DNA from 2 places in the Streptomyces sp. NPDC022910 genome. Region 2 is predicted to be linked to the other one. Evidence: predicted binding sites of a transcription regulator. Region 2 holds the regulator's gene; the other holds the start of a gene.
What was found. The regulator HspR, encoded in region 2, represses chaperone genes until heat shock. The targets are predictions, from matches to a motif close to TTGAGNNNNNNNNNCTCAA.
Positions count from the first base shown of each region.

Region 1: the regulator HspR is predicted to act here: its motif matches at 4,906-4,924, upstream of dnaK (molecular chaperone DnaK).

Region 1 covers NZ_JBVHHL010000036.1:61,618-73,318, reverse strand. The annotation lists gene ACZ3TS_RS28610 (hypothetical protein) at 1-128, opposite strand, end outside; gene ACZ3TS_RS28605 (STAS domain-containing protein) at 398-811, shown strand; gene ACZ3TS_RS28600 (protease inhibitor) at 1,028-1,450, opposite strand; gene ACZ3TS_RS28595 (hypothetical protein) at 1,824-2,375, shown strand; gene grpE (nucleotide exchange factor GrpE) at 2,392-2,910, opposite strand; gene dnaK (molecular chaperone DnaK) at 2,913-4,772, opposite strand; gene ACZ3TS_RS28580 (purine-cytosine permease family protein) at 5,210-6,796, shown strand; gene ACZ3TS_RS28575 (cyclase family protein) at 6,796-7,476, shown strand; gene ACZ3TS_RS28570 (hypothetical protein) at 7,531-7,824, shown strand; gene ACZ3TS_RS28565 (lactate 2-monooxygenase) at 7,931-9,100, shown strand; gene ACZ3TS_RS28560 (2-hydroxyacid dehydrogenase) at 9,097-10,071, shown strand; gene ACZ3TS_RS28555 (beta-xylosidase/alpha-l-arabinosidase) at 10,149-11,701, opposite strand, start outside.
Region 2 covers NZ_JBVHHL010000062.1:11,311-23,011, forward strand. The annotation lists gene ACZ3TS_RS35665 (helix-turn-helix transcriptional regulator) at 1-410, shown strand, start outside; gene ACZ3TS_RS35670 (helix-turn-helix transcriptional regulator) at 370-1,407, opposite strand; partial or broken gene ACZ3TS_RS35675 (circularly permuted type 2 ATP-grasp protein) at 1,807-2,003, shown strand; partial or broken gene ACZ3TS_RS35680 (M15 family metallopeptidase) at 2,141-2,729, opposite strand; gene ACZ3TS_RS35685 (sugar ABC transporter substrate-binding protein) at 2,776-3,882, opposite strand; partial or broken gene ACZ3TS_RS35690 (PA14 domain-containing protein) at 4,289-5,156, shown strand; gene ACZ3TS_RS35695 (hypothetical protein) at 5,272-5,484, opposite strand; partial or broken gene ACZ3TS_RS35700 (dihydrofolate reductase) at 5,646-5,942, opposite strand; partial or broken gene ACZ3TS_RS35705 (GntR family transcriptional regulator) at 5,937-6,011, shown strand; gene ACZ3TS_RS35710 (heat shock protein transcriptional repressor HspR) at 6,073-6,531, opposite strand; gene dnaJ (molecular chaperone DnaJ) at 6,539-7,711, opposite strand; gene grpE (nucleotide exchange factor GrpE) at 7,751-8,410, opposite strand; gene dnaK (molecular chaperone DnaK) at 8,407-10,260, opposite strand; gene ACZ3TS_RS35730 (arsenate reductase/protein-tyrosine-phosphatase family protein) at 10,419-11,339, opposite strand; gene ACZ3TS_RS35735 (tyrosine-protein kinase domain-containing protein) at 11,336-11,701, opposite strand, start outside.

The DNA of each region.
Region 1 (11,701 bases), on a different contig from region 2:
GCTTCGCCGGCCTGTTCCAGCCGCATCAGGCGCTCACGGAAAGGGCCGACGCGCCGCTGCTGGTGGAGAACGACGTCGACCTCAGTGCTGGGCAGGGCGGCCCCGGCGAGCGCTCGGCGGATCTCCATCTCACCTCTTGCTGTCGGTGTCCGGTGTCGTCGGCGCCCTTGCCTTGTCCGGAGCTCATAGTACGTAGCCGACCGAGTGCCGGCAGTTCGCACCCGGGGCACAGCCTGCGGCGTCCGGTCTCATGACGGGCCCGCAAGGCGGTCGATGAGCCGTGCTTCACCTTGTCGAGTGAATCTGATCTTGCCGAGGCGGCCGCAGGGATGTTTGGGCCCGGGCCTGGGTAGCTACGCAGATCAAATGCGCACTCCCCTGCCGAGGCGGTGCCGGCATGCACATGGAACCGGTGGCGGCGAACCCCTTCGCCCGTAGCTACACCCTCGGCCCGTTCACGGTGGTCGAGGTGTCGGGCGAGATCGACATGGCGACGGCAGGCTGCGTCGCGGAGCACCTGGATGCGGCCACCGGCCGCACCGAGCCCGATGTGCTCGTCGACCTGCGGCCGGTCGTCTTCTTCGACTGCTCGGGCCTGCGCGTGCTGTGCCGGGCGGAGGCCCGGGCGCGGGAGCGCGGCGGGCGCCTGCGCCTCGTTTCGGACCGGCACCCCATCCATCACCTGCTGCGTGCCGCGGGCCTGCTCATCCGCTTCCCGCCACTGTCCGAGTTGCCACGTCTCGAGCAGCACTTCGATGAAACGCTGGAAGAAGGTGCAACCGGATCACCGGCAGGGGAGGCGCACACGTGAAGTTCGTTCTGGAGGTCGACATCGGCGTACGACTCCGGCTACCGCGAAGTGGGACGCTGGTTCATCACGGGCGACTGATTCCGGGGGCCGGCCGGACGGCCCCACTCCGTCCGGCCGACCCCCACTGCGAGATCGCGTGGCTACCGCGCCAGGGCTCGCACTCCCCAGTCACGAGCCCTGAATCGGCACTCGCGGGGACCGCGCGATCCGCGTCCCTCAGAACGTGAAGACGGCGCTCCCGTAGGAGTTCTTCACGCACTCGTTGGCAAAGGTGCGTTCATAGGCGACGCGCTTGCCCTGCCAGACCCCCTGCACGGTGACGACCACGGGGTCGTACTGCCTGGTGCACAGGGCGCCGTCTCTGACCGACAGGGCGTCGAAGTCACCGCCGGCCTCGCGTAGTTCGCCACAGGCCCCGGTGGCGTCCGGGTGGCTGCCGGAGGCGGTCGGGGTGCAGGTGAGTGTGACGGCGCGCTGGGGTGTGGCGAGAGCGGCGCTCTCGCCGTGGCCCGTGGTCAGGACGAGCGCAGAAGGGGCGTAGAGCGAGGCGGGGGCGGCGAGGGCGGACCCGGTGAGGGGGCCGCAGACGGCGGTGGCCGTCAGGGTGAGGGTCGCTGCCCAGCGCGCGGTGTTCGGCATTGTGTGCATCCTTCCGCTCGTGTCGGAGTCATGGTCCGGCTCCGTGGCACGTAAGGCCGGAGTCGGTCCGGTCGGGTGCCGGTTCGGCGAGCGGGAGTCTGCCGAGTCCGGACCGGAAACTCACATCGACCCCCTTCGTTTCGGTAACTTTGAGTATTGAATCAGTGGCGTGAAGTCACGGAATTCGAACGCATGGGCCCCGGAACGGCGCGGATCCCGACCGCCGAAAGCGACCCCCTGGCCGGATTTCCACGGCTCGGCAATCGGCCTGAAACATTCCGCTTCCCGTCGGCGGCAAGCGCTGTCTTCAGCTCCTGGCAAACACGCCCCGCCCACTCTTGCTTCTGCCTCGGATCAAAGTAATGATCATTACATGATTACCGCAACGCAACGAGAGCAGCTTCGTGGCTGGTTCGCCGGCCGTCTGCCCGACGATCTGTTCGAGAGCCTGGAAGAGGTCACCGTCGACCGTGAGGAGATCACGGTCGTCGGCCGCATCCCCGAGCCGCGGCTGGCCGAGGGCGCCTCGCCCGCCGAGAAGGAGGCGGCCGTCGGTGCCCGTATCCAGGAGTTCCGCGAGCGCACCCGTGAGGATCGGATAGCGGTGGCGCGCGAGGCGGAGCACCGGTTCCGCAAGAAGGTTTCCTGGGGCGTGGAGTGCGGCGGCGAACGCGCTCTGTTCACCCACATCGCGGCGCCCGTGATGACCCGGCTGCGCCAGCCCGAGCGTCAGGTCCTCGACACGCTCATCGCCGGCGGAGTCGCCCGCAGCCGCAGCGACGCGCTCGCCTGGTGTGTGCGCCTGGTGCAGGGGCACACCGACGACTGGCTCACTGAGCTGCGCGAGTCGCTGGAGCACGTGCAGCGGGTCCGGGCCCAGGGACCGGACACTGAGCCTGGGGACACTACGGCCGGGGAGGACTGAGCCGAACCGTCCGGCGTCAAGGGCGTCGGTCACCCTGCCCGCTGTCCCGGCCCCCTGCCATCTCGTGCGCTCCCCCGCTTCCACCGGACGGGGGCGGGCCGGTGACCGTGACGCGAGCGGCGCGCAGCAGCCGGTCGCCCACCCGGTAGCCGGGGCCCAGGATCTCGGTACAGGTCAGCCGGTCGGCGTCCGGGGAGATCACATGCGTCACGGCCTCGTGCCGTGCGGGATCGAAGGGCTCGCCCTCCTCCCCGAACGTCTGCAGCCCAAGGGAGCCCAGCTGGGCATCAAGGACGGCGGCGACCGCCTTCAGTCCCGGAGTCATCACCTCCTGCCGACGGGCGCCCTCGACGGCGTCCAGCACGGGCAGCAGCGCCCGCAGCACGTTCTCCGCGGCGATCTCGCGTACCGCCAAGCGGTCGCGCCGCACCTGCTTGCGGTAGTTGTCGTACTCGGCCTTCACCCGCTGCAGGTCGGCGGTGCGCTCGTCCAGCAGGCGCCGCAACTCCGTGCTCTGCGGCCGACTCGGGTTCATGGTCAGCCCGCCTGTGATGTGTTGTCGTCATCCACGACCTCGGCGTCCACGACGTCGTCGGCCCGGCCGCCTCCGCTCGCCGTGCCCTGCTCCGAGGCCGCGCCGCCCTCGGGGCGCGCCTGCTCGTACAGGGCGCTGCCGATCTTCTGCGCCGCGGCGGCGGCCTTGTCCATGACGCGCCGGATCTCCGTTGTGTCCTCGCTCTTGAGCGCCTCCTTCAGTTCGGCGATGGCGCTCTGCGCCTCGCTCCTCGCATCACCGGGGATCCTGTCCCCGTTCTCCCTGATGAGCTTCTCGGTCTGGTAGACGAGCTGCTCGGCCTGGTTGCGGGTCTCGGCGGCCTCGCGGCGGCGGTGGTCCTCCTCCGCGTACTGCTCGGCCTCGCGGACCATGCGGTCGATGTCGTCCCTCGGCAGTGCGGAGCCGCCGGTGACGGTCATCTTCTGCTCCTTGCCGGTGCCGAGGTCCTTCGCCTTGACGTGCATGATGCCGTTGGCGTCGATGTCGAAGGACACCTCGATCTGCGGGACACCGCGCGGGGCCGGCGGCAGACCGGTCAGCTCGAACATGCCGAGCTTCTTGTTGTACGCCGCGATCTCGCGCTCGCCCTGGTAGACCTGGATCTGCACGGACGGCTGGTTGTCCTCGGCCGTGGTGAAGATCTCGGACCGCTTGGTCGGGATCGTGGTGTTGCGCTCGATCAGCTTGGTCATGATGCCGCCCTTGGTCTCGATACCCAGGGACAGCGGGGTCACGTCCAGCAGCAGGACGTCCTTGACCTCACCCTTGAGGACACCGGCCTGCAGCGAGGCGCCGACGGCGACGACCTCGTCCGGGTTCACACCCTTGTGCGGCTCCTTTCCGGTCATCTCCCGCACCAGGTCGGTCACCGCGGGCATACGGGTCGAGCCCCCGACGAGGATCACGTGGTCGATGCCCGACACCTTGATCCCGGCGTCCTGGATCGCCTGGTGGAACGGTTTTCTGCAGCGATCCAGCAGATCGGCGGTCAGCTGCTGGAACTGAGCGCGCGTGAGCTTCTCGTCGAGGTGCAGCGGGCCCTCCGAAGAGGCCGTGATGTAGGGCAGGTTGATGGTCGTCTCGGACGAACTCGACAGCTCGATCTTGGCCTTCTCCGACGCCTCGCGCAGTCGCTGCACGGCCATCTTGTCCTTGGACAGGTCGACGCCGTACGCGTTCTTGAACTGCTGGACCAGGTGGTCGACGATCCGCTGGTCCCAGTCGTCGCCGCCGAGATGGGTGTCGCCGTTGGTGGCCTTCACCTCGATGACGCCCTCGCCCATCTCCAGCAGCGACACGTCGAAGGTGCCGCCGCCGAGGTCGAAGACGAGCACCGTCTGGTCGTTCTCCTTGTCGAGTCCGTACGCCAGCGCAGCCGCCGTCGGCTCGTTGATGATCCGCAGGACGTTCAGACCGGCGATCTCGCCGGCCTCCTTGGTGGCCTGCCGCTGGGTGTCGTCGAAGTACGCGGGCACGGTGATCACGGCGTCGGTGACGTCCTCGCCCAGGTAGGCCTCCGCGTCCCGCTTCAGCTTCTGCAGCACACGCGCGGAGATCTCCTGCGCGGTGTACTTCTTGCCGTCGATGGTGCCGCTCTCCGGGAAGCGCCAGGACTGGTCGTCCATGTGGCGCTTGACGGAGCGCGCGGTGCGCTCGACGTTGGTCACCGCCTGACGCTTGGCGACCTCGCCGACGAGCACCTCGCCGCTCTTGGCGAAGGCCACGACCGACGGTGTGGTCCGGGCGCCTTCGGTGTTGGTGATGACGGTGGGCTCGCCGCCCTCGAGGACCGCGACCACCGAGTTCGTTGTGCCGAGGTCGATACCGACCGGACGTGCCATGGGGGCTCTCCCTCCTCGTCGTCGCTCTTGTCAGAGGGTCCGCCCGGCGAGTACCCGCGTGAGCGCCTCCTTGGCAGTGCCGAGGGGGCCTGCTCCCGTCGTCCGCGAGCTGCCTCCATAGACTGAATAAAACTTGAGTGGCCCATTGTCAAGGTTGGTCAGAGATAGGCAGGCGACCAGGTGAAACGCCCCTCGAGACCCTGCCGTCCACTCGGCGCAAGGTCCGTCGACCCATGGGGGCGTAGTGGAAGAATGGTCCACTGGGCACGTGAAAGATGGATGAAGCGCCCACTGGTGCGGTCTCAGGGACCGGCCTTAGCGTCGGCAGACCCCATTCGGACGGCCCCACGTCACCCCGCACACCCCGGCAGTGCCCGGTGCCGTCCGCCCGCCGCGCCACGAACGCGCTCCGCCGCACTTCTCCCGCAGGAGCCCCGTTGCCCGAGAACGCCATCTCCCCCGCCGCCGCGCCCCCGTCCCTCACCGAGGTCGAGGCCTATGGCGTCGAGCGCATCCCCGACGCGGATCGCACCGCGACCCCGCTCGATCTCTTCCGTGTCGCCTTCGGCGGCGCGAACACCTTCTCCACCTGCGTCCTGGGCGCCTTCCCGATCCTGTTCGGCCTCTCCTTCTGGCAGGGGCTCGCGGCGACGGTCCTCGGCGTGGTCGCGGGTGCGCTGATCCTGTGCCCGATGGCGGTGTTCGGGCCGGTCAACGGCACGAACAACGCGGTCTCCTCGTCCGCCCACCTCGGTGTGCACGGCCGCGTGGTCGGCTCGTTCCTCTCCCTGCTCACGGCCATCGCGTTCTTCTCGATCTCGGTGTGGAGTTCGGGTGACGCCCTGGTGGGCGGCGCGCACCGGCTCTTCGGCCTCGAGCGCAGCAACCTGTCGTACGTCGTCGCGTACGCGCTGTTCGCGGGTCTGGTGCTCGCGGTGTGCGTGTACGGCTTCCGGTTCATGCTGTTCGTCAACAAGATCGCGGTGACCTCGGCGACCGTGCTGTTCCTGCTCGGGGCGATCGCCTTCGCCGGCGACTTCGACCCGTCGTACGCCGGTGTCTTCACCGCCTCGGCGGATCCCGGGACGCAGGCGCTCTTCTGGCCGTCGTTCATCGGCGCCGCGCTGATCGTGCTGTCCAACCCGGTGTCCTTCGGCGCGTTCCTCGGTGACTGGTCCCGCTACATCCCCGCGGACACGCCGCGCCGCAAGGTGGTCGGTGCCGCGTTCCTCTCACAGATCGCGACGCTGCTGCCGTTCGTGTTCGGTCTGGCGACCGCGAGCATCATCGCGAAGCAAGAACCGAAGTACGTCGATCCGGTGGCCCCGGACTTCGTCGGCGGTCTGCTCGCCATCTCGCCGACGTGGTTCTTCCTGCCTGTGTGCCTGCTCGCGCTGATCGGCGGCATGTCGACCGGCACGACGTCGCTGTACGGGACCGGCCTGGACTTCTCGTCGGTGTTCCCGAGGCTGTCGCGGGTCCAGGCGACGCTGGTGGTCGGCGTCCTGTCGATCGCGTTCATTTTCATCGGCCGATTCGGGCTGAACCTGGTGCAGTCGATCTCCACTTTTGCCACGATGATCATCACCTGTACCACTCCGTGGATGGTCGTGATGATGCTCGGCTTCTACACTCGGCGCGGCTGGTACGACCCGGACGCGCTTCAGGTCTTCAACCGCCGTCAGCGCGGCGGCCGTTACTGGTTCGCGCACGGCTGGAACTGGCGTGGCATGACCGCCTGGTGGGTCTCCGCGGTGATCGGGGTGCTGTTCACCAACATCCCCGGCCAGTTCGTCGGTCCGCTGGGCAACCTGGCGAACGGCGTCGACATCAGCCTGCCGCTGTCCCTGGCCGTCGCCGCACTCCTCTTCCTGTCACTGCTGAGGCTCTTCCCCGAGCCCCGGGCGGCGTACGGGCCGCAGGGAGCGCGGCTGGCCCGTACGGTCGAGGCGCCGGTGCCGCCGATCACCGGGCCGGGCGCGCGGGAAGAGACCGCTCCGGCGCTCGCGGTGGAGGGCGGCTGATGGAGTCCTGGCTCGACCTGTCGGTGCCCCTGGTCACCGGGATGCCCGTGTATCCCGGTGACCCGCAGGTCGAGGTGGAGCGGGCGCTGCGGGTGGCCACGGACGGCGTGAACGTCCTGAGCCTGCACATGGGTTCGCAGTCCGGGACGCATGTGGACGCGCCGTACCACGTGAACTCGGAGTGGCCCACGCTGGACGCGCTGCCGCTGGATCGGTTCGCGGGTCCGGCGGTGGTGGCGGACGTGCGGGGCCTGTCGGCCCGGGCATCGATCACGCCCGAACTGCTCGCGCCTGCCCTGAGCCTGCTGCGGCTCCAGCCGGGAGCGATCCTGCTGCTGGCCACCGGCTGGTCGGCGTACTGGGGCACCGACGCCTATCCGGCGCATCCCTGGCTGACGCCGGAGGCGGCGCAGGCCATCGTCAACGCGAGCGTCCGCACGGTCGGGGTGGACGCGCTGAGCGTGGATCCGGCCGGCGACCCGGACCTGCCCGCACATCGCGTGCTGTGCGGCGCGGGCGGCGTGATCGCCGAGAACCTCACCGGCCTCGACCGTGTCCTCGCCGCCCAGCGGGACGGCCGCCGGGTGGAGGTGTTCCTGTTCCCGCTGCACCTGCCCGGCGCGGACGGCGCCCCGGTCCGGGCAGTGGTCCGCGTCGGCGCACGAGCGGGGCACGCGTAGTCGGTCCACCGGGGTCCACCTACGCCCGGTCGCGGGATTCGTAGACTTCCGGTCATGGGAGGGATCTTCACACTGGGCGGTATCACGTGCCCGTCAGGCGAGCTGGTGATCGTGGACGGCGGTCACCTGGGCATGTGGAGCGGGGACCGGTCGTCGGCAAAGGTCGATCCCGAGGCGTTCGGCATCCACGATCCGTCGGTCGCGGCCGACGTGCTCGAGGCGGTCGACTTCGAGATCAGCGGCCCCGACGCGGAGGCCGCCGCCCGCTCGTTCGACCGGCAGCCCGGCCGCGCGCTGTACGACAGGACGGGGATCCGGACCTTGGACGGCTGGTTTGTCACAGAGTGATGATTCCAGCCGCACGATGTGCGCACCACAGTGGACGGGTCTTGTCACGGTCGTGAGGATCGTCGGCGTACAGCGCGGTCTCAGGGACGAGAGGCGGGACCTACGGATGGCGAAGCACTGGGCGGACTTCCAGTACGAGATCTATTTGAACGGCACGACGGGCGCAGTACCACGGCTGCCCACCGATCTGACCCGGCTGGAGGAGCTCACCGAGCAGCGGCTCGGGCCCGGCCCGGTGGGCTATGTGGCGGGCAGCGCGGGCACCGGCAGTACGGCGCGTTCCAACCGGGCGGCGTTGGAGCGGCGCCGGATCGTGCCGCGCATGCTGCGGGACGTGCACGAGCGTGACCTGTCCGTGGAGCTGCTCGGGCGTTCCCTGTCCGCGCCGCTGGCGCTTGCGCCCATCGGCGTCCTGTCGATCATGCATCCCGACGCGGAGCCGGCGGCGGCGCGGGCCGCCGCCGCACAGGGCGTGCCGTACATCCTGTCCTCGGCCTCCAGCACGCCGATGGAGGAGGTGGCTCAGGCGTCGGGCGACGGCGAGCGCTGGTTCCAGCTGTACTGGGCCAAGGACCGCGAGGTCACCCGCAGTTTCCTGGCCCGGGCGAAGGCGGCCGGGTTCACGGCCCTGTTCGTCACCCTCGACACGCCGCTGCTGGCGTGGCGGCCCCGCGACCTCGACCAGGCGTATCTGCCGTTCCTGCACGGGGTGGGCACCGCCAACTACTTCTCCGACCCGGCGTTCCAGGCGGGCCTCGCGAAGCCCGTGCACGAGGACCTCAACGCCGCCGTGCTGCACTTCGTCGGTATGTTCGCGGACCCCGCCAAGACCTGGCCGGACCTGGCGTTCCTGCGGGAGAACTGGGACGGGCCGATCGTCCTGAAGGGCATCCTGCACCCGGACGACGCGCGCCGGGCCGTCGACGCGGGGATGGACGGTGTGGTGGTCTCCAACCACGGCGGCCGGCAGGTGGCCGGTTCCGTGGCGGCCGCGGACGCCCTGCCGCGGGTGGTGGAGGCGGTCGGGGAGCGGCTCACCGTGCTGTTCGACAGCGGGATACGCACCGGCGACGACGTCTTCAAGGCGCTCGCGCTGGGCGCGCGGGCGGTGCTCGTGGGACGGCCGTACGCGTACGGGCTCGGGCTCGACGGGCAGGCGGGCGTCGAGCACGTCATCCGCTGTCTGCTCGCGGAGTTCGACCTCACCCTCGCACTGTCCGGGCACGCCCGTCCCGCCACACTCGGCCCCGCCGACCTGATCGAGGAAACCTCATGACCGACGTCAAGAACGTCCTGGCCGTCGTCTCACCGCACGTCGGCGGGCGCTCGGCGGGCGCCGCGCTCGCCTCCGCCTTCCCCGGGCAGGCCCATGTCACCGTGGTGGAGCGGACGGACGAGGATCCGGCGGCGCTGCGCGCGGCGCACGTCATCGTCACCGGGCTCGGCCCGGTCACCGCCGAACACATCGCCGCCGCACCGGAGTTGGAACTCATCCAGTGCGCGAGCCACGGCTTCGACTACGTCGACCTCGACGCGGCCCGCGCCCGCCGTGTGCTCGTGTGCAACATCGGCTCCAGCGGCGCCGAGAAGCAGAACGTGGCCGAGCAGACCTTCGCGCTCATGCTCGCCCTGGCCAAGCAGCTGGTGCCGGCGCACAGCGCGCTCGTCGACGCCGACTGGGCGCTGCCCCGGCTGCAGCAGTCCATCACCGAACTCTCCGGCAAGACCCTGGGCATCGTCGGGCTCGGGCACATCGGCAAGGAGGTCGCGCGCCGCGCGGTCGCCTTCGACATGACCGTCCTGTACGCGGGCCCCGAGCGTGTGGACGCGGAGACCGAGGCGCGCCTCGGCGCCCGCCATGTCGAACTCGATGAACTACTGCGCTCATCCGACTACGTGACGCTGCACGCGCCGCTCACCGAGGCGAACCGGCATCTGCTCGACGCCGAGCGCCTCGCGCTGATGAAGCCCACCGCGTTCGTGATCAACACGGCGCGGGGTGCCTTGATCGACCAGGACGCCCTCGCGGACGCGCTGGAGAGAGGAATCCTGGCCGGGGCGGGGATCGACGTCTTCGACCCCGAGCCGCCCACCCCTGCGCTCAGACTGCTCAAGGCACCGAATGTCGTGCTGTCCCCGCATGTCGCCGGTGTCACCCGCGAGACGCTGGTCCGGATCGCCCTGGCGGCGGTCCAGAACACGGCCGACTTCCTGGCCGGCAAGGAAGCGCGGGACGTCGTCTTCTGACGGTCGTCGCCCGGCACGGCAGGAGGCGGTTCGGACCGGTCCGAACCGCCTCCTTTTTCACCCAGCCGACTCGGGTTTCACCCAGCCGACTCGGTTTCCTGGCCGAAGACGGCGTGCAATCGCCTGGCGTGGTCCAGGTACCGCTCGGAACCGGTCAGATTGACCATCGCTGTCATGCGCGCATCGGTACTCGACGCGGACAGGCGCAGCTCCAGTTCGCCCGGTTCGACCACGCGCCGCCCGTCGCGCCCGGTGAACGAGGCGAGGTCGGCAGGTACCGTCACGCGTACCCGCCGCGCCTCGCCGGGGGCCAGCGCCACCCGGGTGTAGCCGATGAGGCGCTGCACCGGCTGGACGACCGAGGCGACCGGGTCGTGCAGGTACAACTGCACGACCTCGGTACCGTGCCGCTCCCCCGTGTTGCGTACCGTGAGGGCCAGGGAGAACTCGCCGTCCGTGCCCGACTCCTTCTCGTCGACGGCGAGGTCGCTCCAGTCGAAGTCCGTGTACGACAGGCCGTGCCCGAAGCCGAAGGCCGGGCTCGGGTCGAGGTTGGACACCTCACTGGCTTGGGCGAGCCGCGCACCGAGATAGGTGGCGGGCTGGGCGCCCGGACCTCGCGGCACGCTGACGGGCAGCCGTCCCGAGGGGTTCGTCCGGCCACTCAGCACACCCGCGAGGGCGGCGGTCCCCTCGACGCCCGGGAAGAAGGACTGCACGATCCCGGCAGCCTCCTCCACGGCGCGGCCGAGCGCGTACGGCCGTCCGGCGAGCAGCACCGTCACCACCGGCGTCCCCGAGTCCAGGAGCGCGTCGAGCAGGTGCTGCTGGGCTCCGGGCAACGCCAGCGAGTCGGCGTCGCAACCCTCACCGCTGGTGCCCCGGCCGAAGAGTCCCGCACGGTCGCCCAGCACCGCGACGACGACATCGGCCTCACGCGCCAGACGTACGGCCTCGGCGACGCCGGACGTGTCGCCGTCGTCGATTCCGGTACCCCGCGCCACGGTGACCTCAGCGCCGGGGAACTCGCGTTCCACGGCCTCGCGCAGGGTGGGCAGGGCGATCCCGGCCGGGGTCTGCGGGTGGTGGACGCCGACATGGAGGGGGAAGGAGTAGCAGCCCAGTACAGCCGTCGGCTCCTCGGCGTTGGGGCCGACCAGCGCGATGCGGCTCGGCCGACCGAGCGGCAGCGTGCCGTCGTTGGCGAGCAGCACCACCGCCTGCTCGGCGACCTCCCGGGCCAGGTCCCGGTTCGCCGGCGTGTCGAGGTCCACCGTGCCGCGCAGCGCATCCGGGTCGTCCAGGTCGGCACCGGCCAGCACGGGCGGCACCGGGCTCCAGTCGGCGTCGAGCAGACCGAGCCGGGCCTTTTCGGCGAGCACCCGGCGAAGGGCGCGGTCGATGAGGGACTCCGGCACCCGGCCGGTGGTGACGGCCTCGACGAGGGGGGCGGCGAACGTCTTGACGGTGGGAAGTTCGACGTCGACACCGGCACGGAGCGCGGCGCCGGCGGCGTCGGCCCAGTCGCCCGCGATCCCATGCAGGGTGCGCAGGAAGGCGATGCCGAAGTAGTCGGCGACGACCGTGCCGTCGAAACCCCAGGTCTCCCGCAGCAACCCGGTCAGCAGCT
Region 2 (11,701 bases):
CCCAGGCGCGCACGCTCGACGAGGTGACCGACCGCCTGGTGGTCATCGACCGCACGGTGGCGTTCATTCCCGCCAGCAAGGACCGCTCCCTCGCGCTCGAAATCCGCCAACCCGCCCTGGTCGGTTTCTTCGCCGTCACCTTCGACCGGCTGTGGCGGCTGGCCACCCCGATGTGCCCCGAAGCGGCCCCGCAGCCCGTCCTGAACGGCATCACCCCGCGCCAGCGCGCCATCGCGAGCCTCCTCGTCGAGGGTCACACCGACACCGTCATCGCCGACCGCCTCGGGATGAACGTGCGCACCGCCCGCGTCCACATCGCCAAGCTCGCCGCCGTCCTCGGCAGCGGGAGCAGGGCGCAGCTCGGCTACCTCATAGGCCGGTCGGGGATTCTGGAGCACCAGGAGCGGTGACCGGGAGCAGTTCGGGCGAGCGCACGGGGCCGTCCAGGCCCGCCTGGGCGATACGGACGCCCAGCTGCGTCCGGCTCGCCGCGCCCAGGGTCTCCGAGAGCCGGGCGATGTGCGCACGGCAGGTACGGACACTGATGCCCAGACGTTCGGCCACCACCGCGTCCTGGTGGCCTTCCGCGAGCAGCGCCGCGATCGAGCGCTCCCGGTGGGTGATGCCGTCGATGCCCGTGTCCGGGAGCGGGGAGGTGAGCGGGATCGCCAGCCGCCACAGGCGCTCGAAGACGGTCACCAGGTAGTCGATCAGCGCCGGGTGGCGCAGCTCCAGCGCGATGGTGCGGTCCGTGTTCGCCGGGATGAAGGCGACCGTGCGGTCGAAGAGGATCAGGCGCTCGGGCACCTCGTCCAGGGTGCGCGCCTCGGCCGCGTCGCCCATCAGCTCCATGTAGTTGTGCAGGCCCTGGCCGTGCCGGGCGACATGCGTGTACAGGTCGCGCATGCGCACGCCCCTGCGGCGCATCTCCAGCGCCCGGTGCAGCCCCTCGGAGAGCTCGTCCTCGCGGCGGATGCCGCCCGGCTGCACCGTGAGCACCTCGGCCGTGCACTGCTCCGTCGCCTCGTCCATGGCGGCGCGGATCCGCGGCAGCCCGTCCAGGACCCGGATCGCCACGCCCTCCGCCGATCCCTGCTCGCGGCCGCCGAGCCCGGCGTACCACTCGACCGCGGCCACCGCCGCCCCGACCCGCGCCTGACTCGCGCTCACCTCCTCGTGCACGCCGCGCAGCAGCCGGGTCATGACCTCCTGCGGGGAGGTCGGCACCAGCCAGTCCATGTCGTCGGGGTCCGGGTGCAGCAGCGCGAGTTCCAGCAGGCAGGGCACCGGCTCGGCGTCGGCACGGGGCACCCGGCCCCGGCGTACGGCCCGGGAGTACACGCGGTTGCCGGCCTCGCAGAGCCGGTCAGCGCCGTGCGGATGCGCGTCCGTCCCCTGCCCGGCCATCTTCCACCCCTGATTTTTGCGCTCGGTTCGCCGCCGGGGCGCCGATGCCGGCTCACTCGCGGGCTCCCGCTCCTGGCTCCGAACCACTCCTGGCTCCAGCGTCCTGAGCGATGCAGCTCACCAGCGACGTCCTCACGCGCGCCCGGACGGACTCCGTCCGCGCCGCGCCCCGCACGCCTTCGCAGCGCAACTATGCGCGGACCCGCCCGCCTCCGCAACACGGCTCCCCCGCCTCAACGCCCGTGAATGACCCGGAATCTCCCGGATGCTCCCCACCTCCGGAACTTCCAACTGCATGAAGCTGACGGCGCCAACACCCGCACCGCGGCGCACGATCGTGTGCGCTGCCGGAATTCACCGAGTGATCGGCACGTTACGTGACGCACTTGACGTCAGGCCATGGCGGACATATTTGACGCGTACGGGTTGGCCGACGCGTGGGACGAGATGTTTGAGCGGCCGGGTGAGGTCAGGACCGCCTACGAGCCGGTGCTTGCGGCGCTGCAGCCGATCGAGCCGGGTGAACTGCGGTTCCGGGCCGACCAGATGGCCCGGTCCTTCACCGACCGCGGGGTGTGACGTACGCCTTCGTCGGCGGACCGCCGGAGGTGACCGTGGAGTTCACGCGGGTGGCGTGAAAGCGCCCCCGAAAGAACGGCCCCGGCGCACGGCGTCACACACCGGGCTCCCTCGGCCCGTACAGCGCGTGAGCCGCGCCGGTCGCCCAAGCCCACTACCAGTCGCCGTACGACCAGTGCCACCACTCGGTCGGGTAGTTGACGAGTCCGGCCGCGCTGAGCGCGTCGCCGAGCAGGGCGCGGTTCGCCGGAGCCCGCTCGGTGATGTTGCCCGCGGCCGTGTACCAGGCCCCGTCGCTCTCCTCCGGATCCGCGTTCACGCGGGTGCCCATGTCCACCTCGCGGCCGTCTGCGTCGACGAGGGTCAGGTCGACGGCCGCGCCCGCCCTGTGCGGAGCGATCCCGGGCGGGGAGACATAACGGCTGGCCGCGGCGCGCAGTCGCTCGGGGGACCGGCCGGGGTTGGCCGCCCGCAGTTCGCCGGTGTACCGCACGAAGTAGAAGCGCTGGAGGCCGGTAGCCCTCGACGAACAGCAGCCGTAGCCCGTCCGGCAGCAGCTCGCCGGCCTTCACGAGCCGCTCCGGTACCCCGGTCCGCAGCTGTGCGTACGCCCCGTCGTCGTCCCGCTTGCGCTCGTCGGCCACGAGGCCCCGGGAGAGCCGCACGTCGACGAGCGGCTCTCCGGAGTCCATGACGGGTATCGCGGCGAGCTTCGGGTCGGACATCAGCACGATCTCGGTCATTGCGGCCGATCCTGACCGAGCGATCGTCGCGGGCGCCCCCTGAGCGCTACTTCAGGCCGATCGCCGTACAGGCCGCCTTGTACTTCGCGGTGCAGATCTCCTTGACGGTGTAGATGCCGTCCTGGATCACCGTGTCCTTGATGTTGTCCGTGGTGAGCGCGACCACCGGCACCAGCATCGACGGGATCTTCTTCTGCGTCGGGCTGTCGACCTTGTCACGGGTCAGCGCGTCGAACTCGATAGAGCGGCCCTGAACCTTGGACACCGCCATCTCCGCGGCGTTGTTCGCCTCCTCCGGGTACGACTTGTACACGCTCATGTACTGCTCCCCCGAGATGATCCGCTGCACCGCGTCCAGGGCCGCGTCCTGCCCGGTCACCGGCGGGAGCTTGCTGACGCCCGCCTCCTTCAACGCGTCGATGATGGCGCCGGCCATGCCGTCGTTCGCGGAGTAGACACCGGCGATGTTGTTCGCCCCGACGGCCCGGATCGCCGAGGCCATGTTCGCCTTGGCGTTCTCCGGCTTCCAGTCCTTGGTGTCGTACCTCTCGACGATGTTCACCTTGCCCTGGAGTTCGCTGAGCGCACCCTGCTTGAACTGCGCCGCGTTCGGGTCGGTGAGCGAGCCGTTCATCATGACGATCTTGCTGGTCGCTGCGTTGCCACCGAGCTTGTCGACGAGGGCGCGGCCCTGCACCTGGCCGACCAGTTCGTTGTCGAAGGAGATGTACGCATCGATGGGGCCCTGTGCGAGCCGGTCGTAGGCGATGACCGGAATGCCGGCGTCCTTCGCCTTCTTCACGCCCGGGACGATGGCTTTGGCGTCCACCGCGTCGACCAGCAGCACATCGACCTTGTCGGCGATCATCTGGTCGAGCTGCTGGCTCTGCTTGGCCGCGTCCGCGTCCGCGTTCTCGTAGACGACCTTGCCCTTGTTGTTGGTGAGGGAGAGCACCTGCTTCTTGATGATGGGGTAGTCGAACTTGTCGTACCGCGGGTTCTCCTTCTCGGGCAGGAGAAGACCCACCGTGATGTCGTCGCCCTTCTTCGGGCTCGCGGAGCTGCTGTTCCCGCCGACTCCGTCGATGACGCCGCATGCGGCGAGCGAGACGGCCGACGCCGAGGCGGCCAGGGCTATGGCGGTACGACGCACGGCGGTCCTACGGGTGGTACGAGCGTTCACATCAGATGCCTTCCGGGCGGGGGAGCAGCATTGCGACCCACGTGGCTGAAAGCCAACGCGGCGACGGTATGCAGCGTCAAGGAGTACGGGTTAACGAGATGGCAACAGCATCCGCGTGGAAGTCAAGTGAAGACCAAAAGAGTGCGGTACACAGGCCATTGCCAAACCTTCGTGCGATGGAGATTTGATCCCCGACCTGGGCGGATCCGGCGACCGACGGTCAGTCAACTTGCCTGAGAAGGCTGGACGTTCGGCCGAAGCAGCAAACGTGATCTACATCACGCGAGCGTGCGCACAGTCTCCACACCCAGGGGTCATACCCCTTACAGCCAACCGACCTTGTCGCGAGTCGTGATCCTCGGCGCTCACAGCCGTCATGGCGCCGTCCGTCACGAGGGGGAGTGACAACGGCCACGCCCGCCCGCCCGCCGGAGACGCTTCGGGCACGGGGCTCGCGGCGACCCTTGCGGTCGCTGTCGGGGGCGCCCTGCTTACCGCCGCGCCCACCGCCGAGGACGCGGTGAACTGCGCATCACCCGTCTGCAAACGGCAGTTCTTCGCGAACACCACCTTTTCGGGCTCGCCGAAAACGACGGACTGCGACTCGAAGGTCGACCAGAACGGGGGCACCGGGGTTCCGGCTTCGGGTCTGCCCAGGAACAACTTCGGCGTCCGCTGGACCGTCACCCGCGACTTCGGCTCCGGCGGACCCTTCGCGCTGACGGCCGCCGCCCGTGACGGCATCCGGGTCTACCTCGACGGCACACGCAAGGTGGACCTGTGGAAGAACGTGTCGTCGACGGTGAAGAAGACGGTCAACGTCACCGTCCCCTCCGGCAGGCACACCCTGCGGATCGACTTCGTCAACTGGACCGGAACGGCGAACGTCGCGTTCGGCTACACCCCCCGCACTTCGGCCACCGTCGACAAGGTCAAGCCCCGGACACCTACGGGGATTTCCGTCTCGGTACGACAAGGCCGCCGGAAAGACCACGCTCACCTGGTCCAGGAACAAGGAAATGGACCTCGCGGGCTACCGCGTCCACCGCCGTCTCAAGGGCGGCTCCTACCCCGCCAAGCCGCTCGCCACGACCACCTCCACCTCGTACACGGACTCGACCGTGCCGCAGACCGGCGAGACCTACTACTACGAGGTCCGCGCCTACGACAAGGCCGACAACGAGTCGGCCGGCACCGCCGACCGTGCCGTCACCACCGTCGACGGGACCCCGCCTGCCTCCCCGTCGGGCCTCAGGGCCGCATCCACGAGGACGGCCTACCGCGTGTACCGCTCGACCAGCCCCGGCGTCACCAGGCATTTCACCATGAGCACCCCGATGCTCCCGTGGCAAGTGCCCCTCAGGTCCTCGGGGTCGCCGACACCTCCGGTGACAGGGACGACTCCAGTCCGGCGGCGTTGACGGAGGCGACGGCGTAGTAGTACGTCGTGCCGTTGCTCAGGTCCGTGTCGGTGTAGCGGTCGTTGCCGTTGACGTAGAACGTCGCCTCCGCGTTGTCCTTCGGTCCGCAAGGCGGTGGACTCGGTCCGGCCGAAGCCGCGGAAGGTTCCACCGCCGCGGCCGACTGCGCTGGAGCCGTACAAGCCGGTGATCGACGGGGTCCTGCGGGCGGACCAATGCGGGTTGCTGCACCGAGGATGGCCCTCGGCCACGACCATGGCCGAGGGCCATCCTTGTGCACGGGCCACGGCATGGGCCGGCGCCCGGCTGGGCTCAGCGCTCGGCCACGAAGACGTACGCGGCGGTCTGCGGGGTGAGTTCGGCGGGCTCCCCACCGCTGCCGACCATCACGCCGCCGGGCGACGACGTCACGTCCACGACCGCGCCGGACTGCACCCCGGCGTGCCGCAGGGCGTACATCAGCTGGCGGTCGGTCTGGATCGGCTCCCCGATGCGCCGTACGACCGCGCTCGCGCCGTTCGGCCCGGGCTCGAGGTCGCTGAGGCTGACCATTCTCTCGTCGCGGAACGGATCCACGGTGCTTTCTTCACCGAGCTCCTCAAGGCATGGGCCGAGGCCCACCGCCTCCTCCACCGCACCGTGCTGGAGGGGTGTGGCAACCCCGTGCTGCTGGAGACCCTACGCGAAAGGGCCCGGAGGTCTGTCCCGACCTCCGGGCCCCTTCGGTGTCGTCCGTGCCTCAGTCCGACGACTGCTGCCGCTTCGGCCGCCACACCACCAGCGCGCTGGTCTGCTGGACCTCCTGGTACGGCACCAGGTCACGGCGGTACGAGGCGTGTACCGCGGCCTCGCGCTGGCGCATCGCCGCCGCCGCGCCGTCGAGCGCGGCCTGAAGCTCCGCGACACGGGACTGGAGCGCGGCGACCTGGTTCTCCAGTTCGATGATGCGCTTGATGCCGGCCAGGTTGATGCCCTCGTCCTGCGACAACTGCTGCACCTGACGGAGCAGTTCGATGTCGCGGGCCGAGTAGCGCCGGCCCCGGCCGGCCGTACGGTCCGGGGACACGAGCCCAAGGCGGTCGTACTGGCGCAGCGTCTGCGGGTGCAGTCCGGAGAGCTGGGCCGCCACCGAGATGACGTAGACCGGGGTCTCCTCGGTCAGTTCGTACGGGTTGCGTCGACGGCCGATCCCATCCATGGCGTCCTCATGCTCCCTTCGCGGCCTGGAACAGCTCCGCTCGCGGGTCCTCGCCCGCAGTCGCCTCGCGATACGCCTCCAGCGCATCACGAGCCTTCCCCGTCATGTCCTTGGGGACACTCACCTCGACGGTGACGAGGAGGTCGCCGCGGGTGCCGTCCTTGCGGACCGCGCCCTTGCCGCGAGCGCGCATGGTGCGCCCGTTGGGCGTGCCCGGGGGCAGCTTCAGCGTCACCGGGGGCCCGCCGAGGGTGGGCACCCGGATGTCGGCGCCGAGCGCCGCCTCCGCGAACGTCACGGGCACGGTCACCGTCAGGTTGTCGCCCTTGCGGCCGAAGACCGGGTGCGGGTTTACGTGCACGACGACGTACAGGTCGCCGGCCGGGCCGCCCCGCTCGCCGGGCGCGCCCTTGCCGCGCAGCCGGATGCGCTGCCCGTCGAAGACGCCCGCGGGGATGCGGACCTGCATCGTCCGGGACGACTTCGCCCGGCCGCTGCCGTGGCAGACGTCGCACGGGTTCTCCGCGATCAGGCCCCGGCCCTTGCAGTCCGGGCAGGGGTCGGTCAGCGAGAAGCCGCCGCCCGAGCCGCGCGCCACCTGGCCGGTGCCGACACAGGTCGGGCACACACGGGGCGTGCCGTTCTTGTCGCCGGTGCCCGAGCAGGCCTTGCAGGGCGCCTGCGAGGACATGCGCAGCGGTACGGTCGCGCCGTCCACCGCCTCCATGAAGCTCAGCGTGACCTCGGACTCGATGTCCTGGCCGCGCCTCGGCTGCGTACGCGTGCCTGCGCCGCCGCCGCGGTTGAACAGGCCCCCGAAGACGTCACCGAGCCCGCCGCCGAAGCCTCCCCCGGCGCCGGCGCCGCCCTGGCCGCCGAAGAGGTCGCCCAGGTCGAAGTTGAACGAGCCGCCCGCGCCGGGACCGGGGCGGAAGCCGCCGTTGCCGAAGAGGGCGCGGGCCTCGTCGTACTCCTTGCGCTTCTTGGGGTCGCCGAGGACGTCGTTCGCCTCGGAGATCTCCTTGAAGCGCTCCTCCGCCTTGGCGTTGCCCTTGTTGGCGTCCGGGTGGAACTCGCGGGCGAGTTTCCGGTACGCCTTCTTGATCTCGGCCTCGGTGGCGTCCTTGGGGACGCCGAGGACCTTGTAGTAGTCCTTCTCGATGAAGTCCTTGGTGCTCATCCCCGACGTCCCTCCTTCCCTATGCCGTATGGGTGTACGTCAGCCCTCGTCCGGGCCACCGCTCTCCTTGTCGTCGCCCGTCTCGGTCGTCTCCTCGGCCTTGACCGTCTGCGCCCCCGGCTGCGGCTCGGCGACGGCCACCCGCGCGGGGCGGATGGTGCGCTCGCCGAAGCGATACCCGGGCTGAAGAATCGCCACGCACGTCGTCTCGGTGACGTCCGGCGCGTACGAGTGCATCAGGGCCTCGTGGATCGTCGGGTCGAAGGGCTCGCCCTCCTTGCCGAACTGCTGCAGACCCATCTTCGCCGCGACGGTCTCCAGCGACTCGGCGACGGACTTGAAGCCGCCGACGAGCTCGCCGTGGTCCCGTGCGCGGCCGATGTCGTCGAGCACGGGCAGGAGCTCGGTCAGGAGGTTCGCGATGGCGATCTCCTTGACCGCGATCCGGTCGCGCTCGACGCGGCGGCGGTAGTTCTGGAACTCGGCCTGGAGGCGCTGAAGGTCCGTCGTGCGCTCATTGAGCGCCGTGCGCACCTGGTCGAGCTGGGCCACCAGACCGGCGGTCTGTGCGCTTGCGTCCCCCGCCGGGGCCGCCGCCTCCTCCGAAGAGGGGGAGGCGGCCTGCGGCTCGGCGTCATCAGGGGTGGCGCCGGAGGGGACGTCGGGCTTCTCCTCGAAGCCCGGGGTCTCCTCCGTCACGCGGCACCGTCCTTACGGTCCTCGTCGACGATCTCGGCGTCGACGACGTCGTCGTCAGCCTTCGCCTGGCCGGCACCGGCGTCACCGGCACCGCCCGCGGCCTGGGCGTCGGCGTACATGGCCTGGCCGAGCTTCTGCGAGACGGCCGCGACCTTCTCCGTGGCGCTGCGGATCTCGGCCGTGTTGTCACCTTCGGCGGACTCGCCCTTGAGCTTCTCCTTCAGCTCGGCGACGGCGGACTCGACCTCGGCCTTGATCTCGGCCGGGACCTTGTCCTCGTTGTCCTTGAGGAACTTCTCCGTCTGGTAGACGAGCTGCTCGCCCTGGTTGCGGGTCTCGGCGGCCTCGCGGCGGCGGTGGTCCTCCTCCGCGTACTGCTCGGCCTCCTGGCGCATCCGGTCGACCTCGTCCTTCGGGAGCGAGGAGCCGCCGGTGACGGTCATCTTCTGCTCCTTGCCGGTGCCGAGGTCCTTCGCCGTGACGTGCATGATGCCGTTGGCGTCGATGTCGAAGGACACCTCGATCTGCGGGACACCGCGCGGGGCCGGCGGCAGACCGGTCAGCTCGAACATGCCGAGCTTCTTGTTGTACGCCGCGATCTCGCGCTCGCCCTGGTAGACCTGGATCTGCACGGACGGCTGGTTGTCCTCGGCCGTGGTGAAGATCTCGGACCGCTTGGTCGGGATCGTGGTGTTGCGCTCGATCAGCTTGGTCATGATGCCGCCCTTGGTCTCGATACCCAGGGACAGCGGGGTCACGTCCAGCAGCAGGACGTCCTTGACCTCGCCCTTGAGGACACCGGCCTGCAGCGAGGCGCCGATGGCGACGACCTCGTCCGGGTTCACACCCTTGTTGGCCTCCTTGCCGCCGGTCAGCTCCTTGACGAGCTCGGCGACGGCGGGCATACGGGTCGAGCCACCCACGAGGACGACGTGGTCGATCTCGTTGATGGAGATGCCGGCGTCCTTGATGACGTTGTGGAACGGCGTCTTGCAGCGCTCGAGCAGGTCGGCCGTCAGCTGCTGGAACTGCGCCCGGGTGAGCTTCTCGTCCAGGTGCAGCGGGCCTTCGGCGGACGCGGTGATGTACGGCAGGTTGATCGAGGTCTCGGTGGACGAGGACAGCTCGATCTTGGCCTTCTCCGCGGCCTCACGGAGGCGCTGGAGCGCCATCTTGTCCTTGCCGAGGTCCACGCCGTGACCGCTGGCGAACTGCTTGACCAGGTAGTCGACGATGCGCTGGTCCCAGTCGTCACCACCGAGGTGGTTGTCGCCGTTGGTGGCCTTCACCTCGACGACGCCGTCACCGATCTCCAGGAGGGACACGTCGAAGGTGCCGCCACCGAGGTCGAAGACGAGGATGGTCTGGTCGTCCTTGTCGAGGCCGTAGGCGAGCGCGGCCGCGGTGGGCTCGTTGACGATACGAAGAACGTTCAGGCCCGCGATCTCGCCGGCCTCCTTCGTCGCCTGACGCTCGGAGTCGTTGAAGTAGGCGGGGACGGTGATGACCGCGTCGGTCACCTTCTCGCCCAGGTAGGCCTCGGCGTCCCGCTTGAGCTTCTGCAGGATGAACGCGGAGATCTGCTGCGGGTTGAAGTCCTTCCCGTCCAGCTGGATCTTCCAGTCGGTGCCCATGTGGCGCTTCACGGAGCGGATGGTCCGGTCCACGTTGGTGACCGCCTGACGCTTGGCCACCTCGCCGACGAGCACCTCGCCGTTCTTGGCGAAGGCGACGACGGACGGCGTGGTCCTGGCACCCTCGGCGTTGGTGATGACGGTGGGCTCGCCGCCCTCCAGAACGCTGACGACGGAGTTAGTCGTGCCCAGGTCGATGCCGACCGCACGTGCCATGGTGATTCCTCCAGCTGACTTGAGTGGAACAGGCTCAAGGATGCACGAGGGTCGGTGCGGCGTCAACAGACCTGAGTCGGATCGACTCAACTTTTGTCCGACGCTGCACGGCAACCAAGGAAACGCCGCAGGTCACGGCCGACAGGACCGTGCCGGACTCATGCGCTCGCGCCACCACCGCCCAGCAGCAGGGCGAGCCTGCTCACCGCCCTGTCGATCTCGCGGGCGCACTCGTAGAGCACGTCGTAGGGCTGCGCCCAGGGGTCCTCGATGTCGTCCTCGGCGGCGGGGACCGGGGCGGCGGTACCCCGGCGGGCGGCTGCGGCAGCCACCACCATGGTGAAACCTCCCCCCGCCGCCGGGCCTTCCCGGCCCGGGACCCTGTCGCACCCGGCCGCCGCACCGTTTCCGGCCGACACGCCGCCGAGCAGGGTGCCCTGTCTCTCTCGGCCATGCCCCGCCCCCGGCCTTTCCCGGCCCGGGACCTCGTCAGAGCCGGCCACCAGGCCCTTCACCAGGCCCTTCCCATCCGGTACCCCAGCGGTCCCGGCCACCCGGCCACTCCTGCCCCGCACTCCGCCGGACCCGGCTCCCGGACCTTCCCGGCCCGGGGCCCCGCCGTCGTCGGCCTCCAAGCCCCTCCCGCCCGGGACTCCGCCGGTCGCCGTCCCCGGGCTTTTCACCCCCGGTACCGCACCGCCCGGATCTTCCCCGACCGGCAGCCGGTCGACTCCCCCCGCGGCGAGGCGCACGAACTCCTTCAGGGTGAAGCAGCGCCGCATCGCCGACGGCGCGAGCCGCACGGCCGCCTCCCGGTGCTCGCGGGCGAGCCCGAGCACCAGGGCCGCTCCCGCGACGAGCGGCGCGGTGAGCGGGCGGGCGGCGAAGTCGGAGCCGTCGCCGCCCAGCTTCTCCAGCACGGCCCTGGTGGAGCTCGCCATGCCGGGCCGGGGCCGCGCCTCGGTACCGGCGCTCTCCGGCCGCACGGCCGAGCCGGGCGGGAGCCGCGCGGCCAGCAGCCGCTCGGCGAACACCGATCGGTGCACGTTGCCCGTGCAGACGAACAGGACCCGGGTCATTTCTCGCTCGTGCGACGCGCCCCGGCGGGCGCGACGGCCTCGTCCCGCGGAGCCGAGGTACGGGGGGCGGGCAGTTCGCCGTACTGTCCGTAGGTTCCGTAGTGGCCGTAGCGGGCGCCCTTGGGAACCGGAGCCATGCTGAAGACGGTGCCGAGGACACGGACACCCACGCGGTCCAGCGATTCCGCGGCGGTGCGGACCTGGTCCCGGCTGGTCTTCGCGGCGCGCACGACGAGCAGCGCGCCCTGCGCGAGCGAGGCGAGGCCGACGGTGTCGGCGACCGGCAACAACGGCGCGGTGTCGACGATCACGACCTCGTAGGTGTCGGCCAGGTCGCGCAACACCTCCTCCATACGCGCCGA